3 regions of the Gottfriedia sp. NPDC057991 genome follow, and region 1 is predicted to be linked to each of the others. Evidence: riboswitches for the same ligand, from Rfam matches in the RefSeq annotation. Region 1 holds a riboswitch; each other region holds the start of a gene.

Evidence for each region. Region 1 has a riboswitch for thiamine pyrophosphate ahead of thiC (phosphomethylpyrimidine synthase ThiC). Riboswitches for the same ligand answer to the same signal wherever they lie in the genome.
Region 2: another riboswitch for thiamine pyrophosphate. It lies ahead of ACFVR2_RS00300 (ABC transporter substrate-binding protein); the one in region 1 lies ahead of thiC (phosphomethylpyrimidine synthase ThiC).
Region 3: another riboswitch for thiamine pyrophosphate. It lies ahead of thiD (bifunctional hydroxymethylpyrimidine kinase/phosphomethylpyrimidine kinase); the one in region 1 lies ahead of thiC (phosphomethylpyrimidine synthase ThiC).

The regions. Positions count from the first base shown of each region.
Region 1 is NZ_JBHVQN010000005.1:367,977-373,228, reverse strand. Features, by position in the region: gene thiO (glycine oxidase ThiO) at 1-678, opposite strand, end outside; gene ACFVR2_RS18280 (thiamine phosphate synthase) at 662-1,276, opposite strand; TPP riboswitch at 1,364-1,473, opposite strand; TPP riboswitch at 1,710-1,824, shown strand; gene thiC (phosphomethylpyrimidine synthase ThiC) at 1,961-3,739, shown strand; gene ACFVR2_RS18270 (hypothetical protein) at 3,755-3,925, shown strand; gene ACFVR2_RS18265 (small acid-soluble spore protein H) at 3,989-4,168, opposite strand; gene ACFVR2_RS18260 (YjcZ family sporulation protein) at 4,394-4,525, opposite strand; gene ACFVR2_RS18255 (hypothetical protein) at 4,699-4,959, opposite strand; gene bcaP (branched-chain amino acid transporter BcaP) at 5,135-5,252, opposite strand, start outside.
Region 2 is NZ_JBHVQN010000001.1:60,516-65,767, forward strand. Features, by position in the region: gene hmpA (NO-inducible flavohemoprotein) at 1-322, opposite strand, end outside; gene ACFVR2_RS00290 (RrF2 family transcriptional regulator) at 509-952, shown strand; gene racE (glutamate racemase) at 1,052-1,843, opposite strand; TPP riboswitch at 2,075-2,184, shown strand; gene ACFVR2_RS00300 (ABC transporter substrate-binding protein) at 2,272-3,264, shown strand; gene ACFVR2_RS00305 (thiamine-binding protein) at 3,277-3,567, shown strand; gene ACFVR2_RS00310 (ABC transporter permease) at 3,567-4,334, shown strand; gene ACFVR2_RS00315 (ABC transporter ATP-binding protein) at 4,331-5,062, shown strand; gene ACFVR2_RS00320 (TatD family hydrolase) at 5,067-5,252, shown strand, end outside.
Region 3 is NZ_JBHVQN010000003.1:276,872-282,123, forward strand. Features, by position in the region: gene cytX (putative hydroxymethylpyrimidine transporter CytX) at 1-1,070, opposite strand, end outside; gene thiD (bifunctional hydroxymethylpyrimidine kinase/phosphomethylpyrimidine kinase) at 1,063-1,869, opposite strand; TPP riboswitch at 2,005-2,115, opposite strand; gene ACFVR2_RS12840 (FeoB-associated Cys-rich membrane protein) at 2,222-2,374, opposite strand; gene feoB (ferrous iron transport protein B) at 2,393-4,393, opposite strand; gene ACFVR2_RS12850 (FeoA family protein) at 4,387-4,617, opposite strand; gene ACFVR2_RS12855 (hypothetical protein) at 4,843-5,217, opposite strand; gene ACFVR2_RS12860 (FTR1 family iron permease) at 5,207-5,252, opposite strand, start outside.

The sequences.
Region 1 (5,252 bases):
ACATTCACCTTTAACGGGAATAATTTCGTGATGTAATCCAAGCTGCCCAAACAATGAATTACTCCAAACGCCACTTGCAACTACAATAGATTTTGCTTCAAAATTGCCATTTGTTGTTTTAATTAAATAATGTGAATCATTTTTTTGAATCTGAAATACATGAGTATATTCAAATATAGATGCACCTAAAATTTGAGCACTCTTGCAAAACGCGTTACAGGCAGAAACAGGTAATACATTCACGTCGTCTTCAATATAAGCTGCTCCAATTATGTTTGGATGGACGCCAGGTATCTGTTTTTTTAACTCCTCCTGGTTATACCAAAGTGCCGAAGTTTGAGTGAGTAATGGAGTTAATTGTTTTTTTTCTAATTCTGTATAAGCTAGTTTGAATATGCCACCTGTTTTTAGTTCAATATCAATTCCACATAATTCTTTTAATTCTTCTTGAAGTTGAAAATAAGTTAATTGACTGTTTCTAGCAAAAGTAAAAAATGACTCGGACTGATCCCACTCGGAATGGGCACCAAGCATTCCAGCAGCTGCCTTAGTTGTTTTCTGTCCAACTTGCTGTCCTTCAAGAACTGCGACATGAATATTTTCTTTCGCTAGATAATAAGCAATGGAACAACCTATTATTCCACCACCAATTACTACAACATCATATTTCTTGTTCATAAGCGAATTTGCACCTTTCAAAATATTGCAGCGCAGCTTCTAGAGGATTTCGGGCAGAAAATATGCCAGACATTACAGCAATACCATCAATGTCGTTCTCTTTTAGAACTTGAATATGTTCAGGTAATAATCCGCCGACTGCATAGATTGGTATAGTTAACGTTTTTTTCATCTCTGGAATTAGTTCAATCCCATTAGGTGTTAATCCATTTTTACACTCTGTTTCAAAACAATGACCGTACATAATATAGTCAGCTTTATCATTTTCTGCCTGTATTGCTTCAGTAAGTGTATGAACTGATTTTCCTACTCGTAAATTAGGAAAATATTCTTTTACATCAACAAGTGGAAGACCATGTCCTGGCAAGTGAATATTTGATAGGTTAGAGAAAATAGCGATATCTAAACGATCATTTAAAACAATTTTTTTCATATCTACTTTGTTTATTTTTAGTAGATTTAAGAGTGATATTAGCTCGATTGCCTTTTTCGACTTTTCGCGAATATGTACATAGTCGACTGCATCGATTATTTGAATTATTTTTGTAGCAAGTACTTCGACTGAGTGCTGATCATCTGTAATTGCAATAAGTTCCATGTCCCAGCCTCTTTCATTATCAAAATTTTTTCAACAAAAAAACCACTTTCCTAAAAAAAGAAAGTGGTTACAATGCACGCGAAAAAAGTTTAAAGTGCGCCACTTTCCTACGCAGGTACTAGCCTGTTCAGGTTTTGAGGGTTTAAAAGTAACTACTTTATTCTCAGCCCTTATCAAGGGATCCCCTAGTGATGAATATGTATGAAAATTAATCTTAGCATAGCATATAAAAAATAATATTCAATACTAAATTTATTTTTACTAGTCTAATTTTATTACCAGAAATTGGGCTTGAAGTATAGTGAAATCAAGTATTTTTGGGAGTATAAAAAAACAAAAAAATTTTTTTATTTGGAATTTCTGTAAAAATTTAGGGAAATAAAAACATTTACATTTTAAATTTGTGGGTTTATATTTAGTTTGAACAATTTAATAGATTGACTAGGGGTGTCCAATTAGTTGGGCTGAGAGAGAAACGCAATTAAGTTTCTTAACCCTCAGGACCTGATCTGGTTCATACCAGCGTGGGGAAGTTAGAAATTTCTCATTAATGATTTCATAATTGTTAATGTAGTTTTGCTAACACTTAGCCGGGTCTTAAAAATAAGATTCCGGCTTTTTTCATGCTTTAAATGAATTGGATTTCGTCCTTTTTAAACCAATTAAAAAGGGGAATGAAATCAAATGAACAATTCTGTAAATGAAATGAATTTTTCCATCATGTCTAGTTTTTCAGGGAGTAAGAAGGTATATGTTGAAGGATCTAGACCTGACATTAAGGTGCCAATGCGTGAGATTCAATTAAGTCCAACAACTGGCACTTTTGGAGAAGAAGAAAATGCTCCAGTTAGAGTATACGACACTAGCGGACCTTACACAGATTCAGCTAGCTCAGTTGATATTCGAAAGGGACTTAAGGCGATTAGACAAAACTGGGTGATTGAACGAAATGATGTTGAAGAGTATGAAGGGCGCGAAGTAAAGCCTGAAGATAATGGATATAGAAAAGAGCCAGATCAACATAATGTTGAAGTATTTAAAGGGTTAAAAAGAAAACCGTTACGTGCAAAGGATCATGGAAATATTACGCAAATGCATTATGCTCGTAAAGGGATTATTACACCTGAAATGGAATTTATTGCGATTCGAGAGAATGTTTCAGCTGAATTTGTTCGTGATGAGGTTGCAATAGGAAGAGCTGTCATTCCATCGAATATTAATCACCCTGAAAGTGAGCCAATGATTATCGGTCGTAATTTTCATGTGAAAATTAATGCCAATATAGGTAATTCAGCTGTCACGTCTTCAATCGAAGAAGAAGTAGAAAAAATGACATGGGCTACTCGTTGGGGAGCGGATACGATGATGGATCTTTCTACTGGTAAGAATATTCATACAACACGTGAATGGATTATCCGAAACTCTCCAGTACCAGTAGGGACAGTTCCGATTTATCAGGCGCTTGAAAAGGTTAATGGAATCGCTGAAGATTTAAGCTGGGAAGTATTTAGAGATACTCTAATCGAGCAAGCTGAACAAGGTGTAGACTATTTTACGATTCACGCGGGTGTATTATTACGCTATATACCATTAACGGCAAAACGAGTGACAGGAATTGTATCTCGTGGTGGGTCTATTTTGGCTCAATGGTGCTTAGCTCATCATAAAGAGAATTTTTTGTATACTCATTTTGAAGAAATTTGTGAAATTATGAAGCGCTATGACGTAACATTCTCTTTAGGAGATGGACTGAGACCAGGCTCAATCGCCGATGCAAATGACGAAGCACAATTTTCTGAGTTAGAAACACTAGGTGAGTTAACGAAAATTGCATGGAAACACGATGTTCAAGTTATGATTGAGGGACCGGGACATGTACCAATGCATTTAATTAAAGAGAATATGGAGAAACAATTAGAAATTTGTCAGGAAGCGCCATTTTATACATTAGGACCGCTAACGACAGATATTGCACCTGGATACGATCATATTACCTCAGCAATCGGTGCAGCAATGATTGGTTGGTTTGGTACTGCTATGCTTTGTTATGTAACTCCGAAAGAACATTTAGGTCTTCCAAATAAAGAAGACGTAAGAGTAGGCGTTATTACATACAAAATAGCGGCGCATGCAGCTGACTTAGCAAAAGGACACCCTGGTGCACAAAAAAGAGATGATGCACTTTCTAAAGCTAGATTTGAATTTAGATGGCGTGATCAGTTTAATCTTTCTCTTGATCCTGAAAGAGCAATTGAATATCACGATGAAACATTACCTGCTGAAGGAGCTAAAACAGCACATTTTTGTTCAATGTGTGGTCCAAAATTCTGTAGTATGAGAATCTCACAAGATATTCGAGATTTAGTAAAACAAGAAGAACTTCAGAATGATTCAATCATTGAAGAAGGAATGAAAGAAAAAGCACTTGAATTTAGAAAACAAGGCGGAGAAATCTATCAATAAGGGTGTGAGCCTTATATGAATAGGGTAGAAGAAATCATAAAAGAAATAAATCATTTGGAAAGAAATATGAATCAGTTAAAAATTGAACTGAATGCAGTTCAAAAAAATTGTGTACATGATTTCCAGAAAAAAGATACGATTCAAAAATGCCTAAAATGCAGTTTAATTGAAAGCTTAAGTTGGTAATAGGTAGAAACAATACAGAAACAAACCTCAAAATTAAGAGGTTTGTTTTTTGTTAGTTATGTATTAATGTTCAGACAAACTATTGATTGAAACTTCTTCCTCTCGGTCGGGTTGACCTAGCGGATAGATTCTAGCCATTTCACTTGTTTGATCAACATGTTGAATATAAATTGGCACACCATTATATGTCACATTAGCCATTTCAGGTGAAGAAGCAATTTCTTGAGCACGCTGTTTATTCATATGTAACCTCCTCTAAAATTAAAAATAGAAACCTAACATATTATTAACCGTGGTGTAATTGGGTATTCATTTAAAATTCAACTTATACCTTGGAACAGAAAAACTGTTGGTCTTAAAAAGGTCAGTACATATCAATACAATTCATTCTAAGCAAGTACAAGCTTCTTAATATATAATAAAAAAACTCCTGTTAAAATTTAACAGAAGTTTTATAGTTTTTAAAGATTACCAGTGGTGTCCATATCCATATCCGTCATGTCCAGACCAGCAAGCTGCTCCAACAATGATTAATAAGATAAACAGAACAACGATTAAAGCAAAACCGTTAAGATGGTGTCCGTGATGTCCAGTACTCATACATTTGACCTCCTTCATACGATATTTAAGGGATAACTCCCTTAGGGTCATGTAACTAATTGAAAATTACAATTAGGAGAGGTGGATAATGTATCGTATGTTTTTTTACCAACTATGAAACTAGTCTATAATGTAATTAGGCTTATACCTAGATGTAAGTTTTAATAAATAAATTATTTTTCTTTAGGCAAAGAAATTGCTGTTTCAACTACATAACCATTTTGGAACTTTACAGCAATTGTACCTAAATAAGTGTCAGTAGGCTGAAGTGTTTCGGTACAAGTAAAATAACGAATATGTACAACTTCTTTCGTATCTTTACTAATCTTTTGACAAGCAAGTAAATTACTTAGTCGTTTTAATGCGATATCTCTTTTCACTCCAATAAGATCCTTTTTAATAAATGATTCATAATAATTTTTTAATGGGAACATTTTAACAGCTCCTGTTCATTCAAAAATAATTTCTTAAGTCGTATCATATCACAAAGTAAATCTGTTTTTGTAAAGTTTGTTGTTGTAGATATCTATCATTATTCTAGATAGTTGAGGAAAATATGTAACGAACAAAAAAATCCCACTATAGGTTAATATAGTGGGATTTTATTACTTATGCAGTTTGATTTGAATCCTTATCAAACTTATTTTTACCGTTTAGTTTAGAATTTTTATATCCGTATGTTATATAAATTACTAAACCGATTACTAACCAAACTACGAAACCTTTC
Region 2 (5,252 bases), on a different contig from region 1:
CTTTAATCGCTCCTAGTAAATGTTGACCTACGATTGGATAGTGCTCTGCTTTAACTTGAAGACTGCGGTGCTTTTGAGCAATTTGTTTTACAACAGGAATAATAGTTGCAAGTTTATCAATATTTTGTGCTGCAGCTAAAACAGTATTTGCAAGAGCTGTTTGTTGTCTACCTTTTTGTTGATTTGTATGATTAAATACATTTAATAATTCAGGATGATTAGTAAATAAATTTTTATAGAATACTTTAGTGATCTCTGTACCCTTTACTTCTAAGACTGGAACTGTTGACTTAATAATATCAATTGTTTTTTGAGATAACATGAAAAATCCCCCTAATCACGATTTAAAGTAGTATTGTAAATACATCTTAATCTTAGACCTAGAATTCGTTTAAAGCAATATACAAAATACTTCTTTTGTGAATTTTTTCGAAAAAATACATAAAAGTTTAAAAAATGTTCACAATTATGCTATGATTAATTTTAAATAAAATAGTGAGGACAAGTTATGCGTTTAACAACTTATTCGGATTACTCTCTTCGTGTATTAATATTTCTAAGCTCAGAGCCTCGTGAAAAATTAGTTAAAATTAAGGACATCGCTGAAGCTTATGATATTTCTAAAAACCATTTAATGAAAATAATTTATAATTTAGGAAAGATGGGCTATATCGAAACGATACGTGGTAGAAACGGTGGAATCCGTTTAGCTAAATTGCCAACAGAAATAAATATCGGAGAAATAATCCGTAAAACTGAAGAAGACTTTAATATTGTAGAATGTTTTGAGCACGGTGGTACTTGTGTTATTACGCCCGTTTGTTCTTTAAAACATATATTTAATAACGCATTAGAACAATTTTTACAAGTATTAGATCAATATACATTAGAAGATGTTGTAAAGAACAATGCGATGCTTAAAGATTATTTTTCAAGTAGTAAAAAAGAATAAACTTTATTAAATTGAAGAGCGTTTGCAATTTAAAAAAACACAAAAACCAACAAAGGATTACTTTGTTGGTTTTCTTCATTTATTGAAGTCTATAAATTTTTATAGTTTTATATACTTTACATTTTCCATCGGTTCTTGGAATAAAGATGAAGCTATTTTACTAAAAATGGTTGGATCCCCAGTTGTAAAAAATTCGTGTGAAATGATTTCAGAGTTCGATAATATATTTTGTTGATCCAGTATTGCACTTACTTCTAAAGCTGTTTCATCGCCAGAGCTGATAAGTTGGATTGATGGTCCCATCACTTTTTGAATGATTGGACCGAGTAATGGGTAATGAGTACAACCAAGTATTAGGGTATCAATATTTGAATCAATAAGCGGTGCAAGAGTGTGTTTAACAATCTCAAATATTTCAGGTTTATTGTAGTCCCCATTTTCAACAATTCCAGCAAACTCTGGACATGCCAAACCTTCAATTAAAACTTTGTCATTAATCCGCTTTAGTGCAGAATGATATGCTTTACTATTAATAGTAGCATTCGTTCCTATGACACCGATGTGGTCATTTTGTGTTAATTTGATTGCTGCTCTGGCACCTGGGCGAACAACACCAATGACTGGGATTTGGAGTTTTTCTCGCATTTCATTTAAGACTATTGAAGTTGCTGTATTACAGGCGATGACTAACATTTTTATATCTTTTTCCAATAGAAAATTAGTCATTTCCCAAGTGAATTTTCTAATTTCCGTATATGGTCGTGATCCGTATGGACATCTTGCTGTATCGCCTAAGTATAAAATGTCCTCTTTAGGTAATTGTCTTATAATTTGTTTGGCAACTGTTAAGCCCCCAACACCTGAGTCAATGACTCCGATTGGTTTATTCAAAAAATCCCCTCATTTTACTTAATAATTTGTTGATGTAGTATATTCTTTATCCATCTAAGATTTTACTATAAGAAATGATATTTTTGTTTATCATTCTCTTTTTAAAAATGTTATAATTTCATAGTTTTATTTCGCTTATTAACTGAGTATTAAAACAATTAAACGCAAGTTAAAAATAATTCGTAAAATCAACCATTATCTGTTATATTTATGAGGAAAAGTTTATATATGAGAAAAATGTGGAGGAGCCAGTGTTGCTGGCCGAGATAGCGTCCTTAAGATGTTGACTCTTAGAACCTGATCTGGGTGATGCCAGCGTAGGGAACAGTATCTCTTTTTAGATATGTTTTTTACAGCGCATTTACGTCCGGGTTAGTATCCGGGCGTTTTTTTTTGTATAAACAAGAAACAAAAAGGAGATATAGATAATGAAAAAACTAGTAGTATTTTTAGTGGCTATTTGTTTAATGTTAACTGGATGTGGTCAAAACAAAACTGCCACTACTAAAAAGACAAAGAAATTAAAAAAGGTGACAGTCGTACTAGACTGGACGCCAAATACAAATCATACTGGGCTATTTGTTGCTAAGGAAAAAGGTTACTTTAAGGAACAAGGACTTGATGTAGATATAATCAGTCCGGGAGAAACAGGGGCAGACCAATTGGTGGCATCAGGTAAAGCAGATTTTGGGGTTTCTTATCAAGAGTCAATTACACAAGCAAGAGTTCAAAATGTACCGATTGTTTCAATTGCAGCAATTATTCAACATAATACTTCTGGGTTCGCATCACCAGTGAAAAAAGAAATTAAGTCTCCAAAAGATTTCGTTGGAAAAACATATGGTGGATGGGGTTCACCGGTTGAAAAGGCTATTTTAAAATCGCTTATGTCAGAAGAAAATGCGAATGTTAATAAGGTAAATATCGTTAATATGGGTGATGCTGATTTCTTTACAGCAGTAAAAAGAGATATCGATTTTGCGTGGATTTATCAAGGATGGACAGGGATTGAAGCAGAGCTTCGTGGAGAAAAATTAAACATGATTTATTTAACTGATTATAGTAAAAAGCTAGATTACTATACTCCAGTTTTAGCTACGAACGAAAAAATGATTAGTAAAAACCCTAAAATAGTAAAAGCATTTGTTGCTGCAGCATCAAAAGGATATAATTTTGCGATTGATAACCCAAAAGAAGCTGCATCAATTTTAATAAAGGATAATCCGGATTTAGATAAAAAATTAGTGGAAAAAAGCCAAGAATGGTTAGCATCTAAATATAAAGATGATGCAGACCGTTGGGGAGAGCAAAAATTATCAGTTTGGAAAAACTATGCAGATTTCTTAGCTGAAAATAAATTATTAGAAGGAAACTTTAAGCCAAAAGAAGCATTTACGAATGATTTCTTACCAGCGAAATAAGGAGGAGTTAATATGCAAACTACTTTAATGAGTGTCCAAATTATACCGAAAACAAATAATATTGAGGATGTTATTCCAGCAGTTGATGAAGCTATTAAAATTATTGATGAATCAGGTGTAAAATATCAAGTTCAACCATTGGAAACAACTATGGAAGGTGACTTGAAACAATTGTTAGAGGTTGTTCAAAAAATGAATGAAAGAATGATTGAAATAGGTTGCCATAATGTGATCACTCAAATGAAAATACTTTACCAACCACAAGGTATTACGATGGATGTGTTAACGGAGAAGTACCGTTAATGAAATCTAAAAATATAAAAGGATGGCAACCAATCGTTGTCATCCTGCTTTTTTTAATCTGTTGGCAGCTAAGTATTAAAATTTGGAAAATCGAATCTTGGTTATTGCCAGGGCCGATCTCAATCTTTAAAGAAGGAATGAAATCATCTGATTCACTACTTCCTCATATTTCTTCTACAATTCAATTAACGATTATTGGTTTGTTAATTGGTAGTTTATTAGGATTTTTAATAGCATTTCTATTACATTTAATTCCAAGTGTTAGGGAAGCTTTTTACCCATTATTAATTCTTTCGCAAAATGTACCAATTATCGTATTGGCACCGCTTTTAATTATTTGGTTTGGATTTGGTGTATTACCTAAATTAATTATTATTTCTCTTGTTTGTTTTTTCCCTGTTACAGTTTCAGCGCTGGATGGTTTCCGACAAACACCAAGTGAACTAATAGATTATATGAAAATGGCAGGAGCATCCAAATCACAAATTTTTTGGAAAGTTGAGTTGCCTTTTTCTCTACCTTCCATATTTTCCGGCTTAAAGATTTCAGCAACTTATAGTGTTATGGGGGCAGTCATATCTGAATGGCTAGGAGCGAAATCTGGAATTGGTGTATATATGACTTTAGCTTCATCTTCATTTAGAACAGATCGAGTATTTGTTTCAATTTTTATCATTATGTTTTTAAGTATGCTTTTCTTCTTCCTAATAGTTGTAATTGAACGTTTTACTGTTAAATGGAAAGTTAAAGGGGAGAAACGGAAATGACATTACAAGTAGAACAATTATCAAAGAGTTATAGCGGTCATCAAGTGTTAGATAATATTTCCCTTTATGTAAACGAGAGTGAATTTGTATCAATTTTAGGTCCATCTGGTAGTGGGAAAAGTACGTTGTTTCATCTTATAGGTGGTTTACTAAAACCTGATTCTGGAGAAGTAAGGTTAAATGGGTCGATAATAAATGGAGAACTTGGTCATATTAGTTTTATGCCTCAGGATCATTCGTTACTACCTTGGAGAACAGTATTAAAAAATATTGTTTTGTCAAAGGAATTAAAACATAAACCTGATGAAAAATTGGCAAGAGACTGGCTTAAAAGAACCGGTTTAGAAAACTATGAGAATGCTTACCCTCATGAATTATCTGGTGGTATGAAACAACGAGTTTCATTTTTAAGGTCATTACTAGCACCGCAGTCGTTTATGTGTATGGATGAGCCTTTTTCAGCTTTAGATGAGTTCACTAGACTTGAAATGCAACAATGGCTTTTATCAATTTGGGAGGAGCAACGACGATCAATTTTATTGGTTACTCATAATATTGATGAAGCGTTGTTAATGTCTGATCGAATCTATATATTTTCTGACAAACCAGCCAAAATCAAAAAAGAAATCATTGTGCCATTTCCAAGACCACGCAAAAAAGAATTATTATTAAGTGACGAATTTACGGAATATAAAAGAAAAATCTATTTGGCTTTAGAGAAGGAGTAATACGATGAAAATGATAGATGCTCATATTCATTTAGATTCTTATGATACTAGTCAAAAAGAAGAAATATTAACTAAAATAGAAAGACTCGAAATCGAGGCGATCATTTCGGTTTCGATGGATTTAAAATCTAGTAAGAAAAATTTAGAGTTAAAAAAACAAAATAATAGTGTATATCCTGCATTCGGATTT
Region 3 (5,252 bases), on a different contig from region 1:
CATGTAATAAACGCGATCCAATCAATTTTCAACGATTTATTTATACTTGTTCTTTTTAGAATAAAATAATCCGTTAATAAAATTGCATATAGCGGTGCAAAAAATGAACCAATTGTATATAAAAATCCTTCATACTTTTCAATTGGGAAAATAACGGCTAATAATGTTCCTATAGCTGTAACGATAAGGGCTATATGTTTTCCATTTAGTTTTGGAAAAATGGTTGTAACTGATATTCCGGCAGAATATGCATCCATGAATGTTGTTGTAACAGTAGCTAGGACGACGATACCTACTGCAAACAATCCTAGATTTGCACTCATTAAAACAGCAACCGGGTCTACTTCATTAAAAGCAAGTGCTGCGCCTAGCCCAATAATATACATCCAAGAGCTACCAAACATATAACCTATAAAACTACCAATTGCTCCATCCTTTGTTGTCTTTGCAAATCGAGTATAATCACTAATTAATGGAATCCACGATAGTGGCATAATGACTGATAATTCAACTGCTTCTCCAAAAGATAATCCGGTAGTGCTTGGTTGAGTTAAGATTTTATCGCTTTTAAAAATAACAAAACACAGTACAATTGTTAGAACAAATAATAAACAAACGGCTAAACTATTAAGTTTTTTTGAAGCATTTTGTCCAAAGTACAACCAGATTGCGATTAATATTCCAATTACTAAACACCAAACCCATAAGTGATCAAATTTATAATCTTTTATTGTAACTAAATTGATTGAGCGAGCTCCTGTTAAAATCATAATTGCCGTCCAGCCTAGTAACTGTAGAACATTTAAAATCGAAAACAAATAGCTACCATAGCTACCAAATGAAATTTTTGTAGATTCCATTGCTGACAATCTTTGTTGAGAACCAATGACTCCACCTAAAATAAGTAATAGTGTTCCAAGTAAATGCCCTACTAAAATGGCCGTCAAACCTTTCTTAAAACCTAGTGGTGCTACCAGTGCACCAGTCATAATTTCCGCTACGGAAACTGCCGCACCAAACCAAAGTGTTGTAAAGTTCCACTTTGTCATTTTTGCATTTTGATTAGACATGTTGAACGCCTGCCTTTTCATACAATGAGTAGAAATGATGGACAGGACCTACCCCTTTTCCGATTGAAAAGGAATGTTGAATTGCTAATGTTATATAGGTTTTCGCCTCTCTAATTGCCTCATTTAATTCAAGTTCATTTGCTAAATTAGATGTAATCGCTGAAGATAAAGTACAACCTGTACCGTGGGTATTAATTGTATTAATTCTAACGCTGTTAAAGCTTGTAAACTCCTCACCATTAAAACAAATATCGGTCGCTTCACCTTCTAGATGACCACCCTTTACAAGGACGTTCTTAGCACCTAATGAGTGAATTTGAATAGCAGCTTCTTTCATCTCGTCAATCGTTGTAATTTTTCTTCCGGTAATAACTTCTGCTTCAGGAAGATTTGGCGTAATTACAGTTGCTAGCGGAATCAATTCTTGTATTAAAGCTTCCTTTGCATCCGGACTTAATAAATCAAATCCGCTTTTTGAAACCATAACTGGATCAACTACGATTTGCTTTGGTTTATATTGCTTTAGTTTCTCAGCAATTACTTTAATCGTCTCTATTTTGGATACCATTCCAATTTTTACAGCATCTACTTCAATATCAGTAAAAATTGCATCTAACTGACTAGCAATAATCTCTGGTGTCATGTCTTGTACTGCAAACACTCCTTGCGTATTTTGAGCTGTTACTGCTGTAATTACACTCATTCCAAAAACACGATGAGCCGAAAACGTCTTTAAATCCGCTTGAATACCTGCACCACCACTTGAATCAGAGCCTGCTATCGTTAATACTTTTTTCAATTTTCTTCCCCCTATTTCATGAATAGAACTCTTTGATCTTACAGATAGAAGATGAAACTTGATTTTAAATACAAAAAAGCACAAATCCCATAAGGACCTGTGCTCGAACAAATCAATGTTATGAATACAAAAAATGTATTCTACCGTTCACTTTCCTACGCTGGCATTATCCAGATCAGGTTAAAGGGTCAAAGACTATTGTGTCTTAATCTCAGCCGACCATTTACGGCACCCCTAGTACTATTCAATTATTTAAGTTGATTACTTTATCATCTTAATTAATCCTTCTACTTAATTCAAGTATTTAGACAGATTACTTTAAATTAAATCTTTTCTAGTTAACGCTATATTTCTATTTTGAATAATTTGTATCACAATTTGAACTACAAGTTTTTGCGATTGAGCAGGAACCACATTTACCTTTTTTAGTTTTCTTTATATATCGTAAAAGTGTCCACCCTGCGTATCCAAAAATAAGAGCTCCTATTATAATATTGACAATCATAAGTAAATACTCCTTTCTTTAGTAGCCTAATAGACTCCCAACTTGATAGATCATTAGCGCTAATACATATGCAATAACTAATGCATATCCAACTGAGAAATACGTCCATTTCACTGAACCTGTTTCCTTACGAATTGTCGCAACAGTTGCAAGACATGGTACATACAATAAGACAAAAACCATAAAGCTAAATGCAGAAAGTGCAGAGAATTGTGTTGACAATATCCCTTGTAAAGAATTCGCATTCGGCACGTGATAGATGATATTCATGGCAGATACGACAACCTCTTTAGCCAAAAATCCTGTTAGTAAAGAAGCACCTGCTTGCCATGTTCCGAATCCTAACGGTGCAAGTATTGGTGTAAGTATGCCCCCAATCATTGCTAAAAAGCTATCATCCATCGAAACACCTAAACCACTTGGTCCCATGTAAGATAATAACCATATTACGACAGAACCACCAAAAATAAACGTACCTGCTTTTCGAATAAATCCTTTACCTTTATCCCATGTACTTCTAAACAAAGCTTTACCTTGTGGCATACGGTACGGTGGGAGTTCTACGACAAATAATGAAAACTCACCCTTTAATATAGTAGATGAAAAAACCTTAGCTAATATTAGTGCAACTACTATTCCGAGTATATAAAGTGAAAATACAACTATTGCTTGGTTTTTCGCAAAAAAGGCTCCAACGAATAGTGCATACACTGGTAAACGTGCCGAACAAGACATTAATGGTGTTAACAAAATTGTGAGTAGTCTCTCTCTAGGCTGTTCAATTGTTCTAGCTGCCATAACTCCAGGTACATTACAACCAAATCCTATAATCATTGGAATAAATGCTTTCCCGGTTAAACCAACCATTTCCATTGAACGATCCATTACTAAAGCCGCTCGAGACATATATCCAAAATCTTCAAGGAATGATATTAGTAAAAACAAAATAAAAATTTGTGGAACAAAGACTAAAACTCCACCTACACCGGCAACAATACCATCAAGAATAACTGCTTTTATAAAACCAGATGCATGTATTGCATTTAATCCGTTTGTTAACCAGTCTGTCACAGGTCCTGATAAAAACCCATCTAATGCGTCAGATAAGGGTAACCCCAACCAATCAAAAGTAAGCTTAAACATTAAAAACATTGTCACTAGGAAAATAGGAATACCCAAAATTGGGTGTGTAACAAATCGATCAATGCGATCAGTTAGTGTAACTGCTTCATTAGATTCTCTCTCTACCGATCTACCAATTAAATTTGAAATCACTTCTTTTCTTACAGAATAAATCCATTTTGAAGGTGATACACCTTGTTCACTGTTTAATTGTTCCTCTGTTATTTTAATTACTTGGTCAATTTTACTAAAATCGTAGGATGAAGCTATAAATTCAATTACCTCTTTATTACCCTCTAAGATTTGAATTGCAGTCCATCTTTTAGGAATAGATAAAGTTGAAGGTAATTGAGTCATAATATTTTTAATACCGTCTTCAATAATTGTTCCATAATCAATTTCAAACTCAACTTCAGATTGAGGAATTGTCTCTAGTAATTCATTTACTTCGTTTGTTCCCTTACCAGATCTAGCATCAATTGGAATAACTGGTACTTGTAATATCTTTGAGATACTAGAAGGATCAACTGAAATACCTCTCCTTTTAGCAACATCAACCATATTTAGACCAATAATCATTGATTTATGAAACTCTAGAAGTTGAAGAGTGAGCATTAAATTTCTCTCTAGTTGGGCAGCGTCAACAATATTAATCATCCCATCAAATGTTTCATTTACAAAAAAATGTGAAACAACGGCCTCATCTTTTGAAAGAGGGCTCAGAGAATAGATACCTGGTAAATCAATTAGATTTCCAAGTTTATTTTTAATAGTCCCTACCTTTTTTTCAACGGTAACCCCACTCCAATTACCTACATATTGGTATGTACCTGTTAAATTATTAAATAGAGAAGTTTTTCCTGTATTTGGATTTCCAATAAGCGCTATATTTAACATATTCTTTCTACCTTTATCCCCGAAGCATCTAGAAATCGAATGCCAAGTGATTGTCCGCAATTTTCAATCATACAAGGTCCCTTGAACGGCATTGTACATTGTAGGCAGACCATAGAGCCTTCACTTATCCCTAGATCTAAAAGACGTCTCTTCACTGCCTCACCTAGTGATGACAAATCTGTTATTTTTGCTTTTTCGCCTTTTTTTAATTCTGAAAGTAACATAAGTAATTCCCCCGAATCAAAACTTATTATATATAAACAATCAATAATGATAATCCTTATCAATATCTTTATCTTAAGTTAAGACAAGTTAATTGTCTACCTGCTTTTATGAAAAGGTTTACGCAAGAGAACATTTACAAAATTGAGCGGAAAAAAGCAAGAAAAAACCCACAAAGAAAATTCTATGTAGGCTTTTTTAGAAAACAATGATTAATTAGTTCTTTATTATTTTAGGTCTTTAACTTCTTTTAATACACTTTCTAATTCGTCTCCAGCTTGGTTAAGTGTATCTGCATTCAATGGAGATACTTTTACTCCTGCTTCAATAATATGAAGTGGCGTTTCAACTTTTTCATAAAGTGCCTTGTCTTTATCTTTTACCGAGTCTTCGAATTTTTCCCATGATTTTTCAAGAGCTTCTCCGCTATCTTTTGCCTTTGCTTCATCATTATTAGAAACCTGTGTTTTTAATTCTGAAATCGTTTTGATCATATCGTCAGAACCAGTTTTAATTGCATCGTCTGTTTTCGTTCCACATGCAGATAAAGTTAAAGATAATCCTAAAGCCATTGCTGCGACTAGTTTTTTATTAGATAACATTTTTCGTTCCCCCCGAATTTTTACTACTTTTTTTA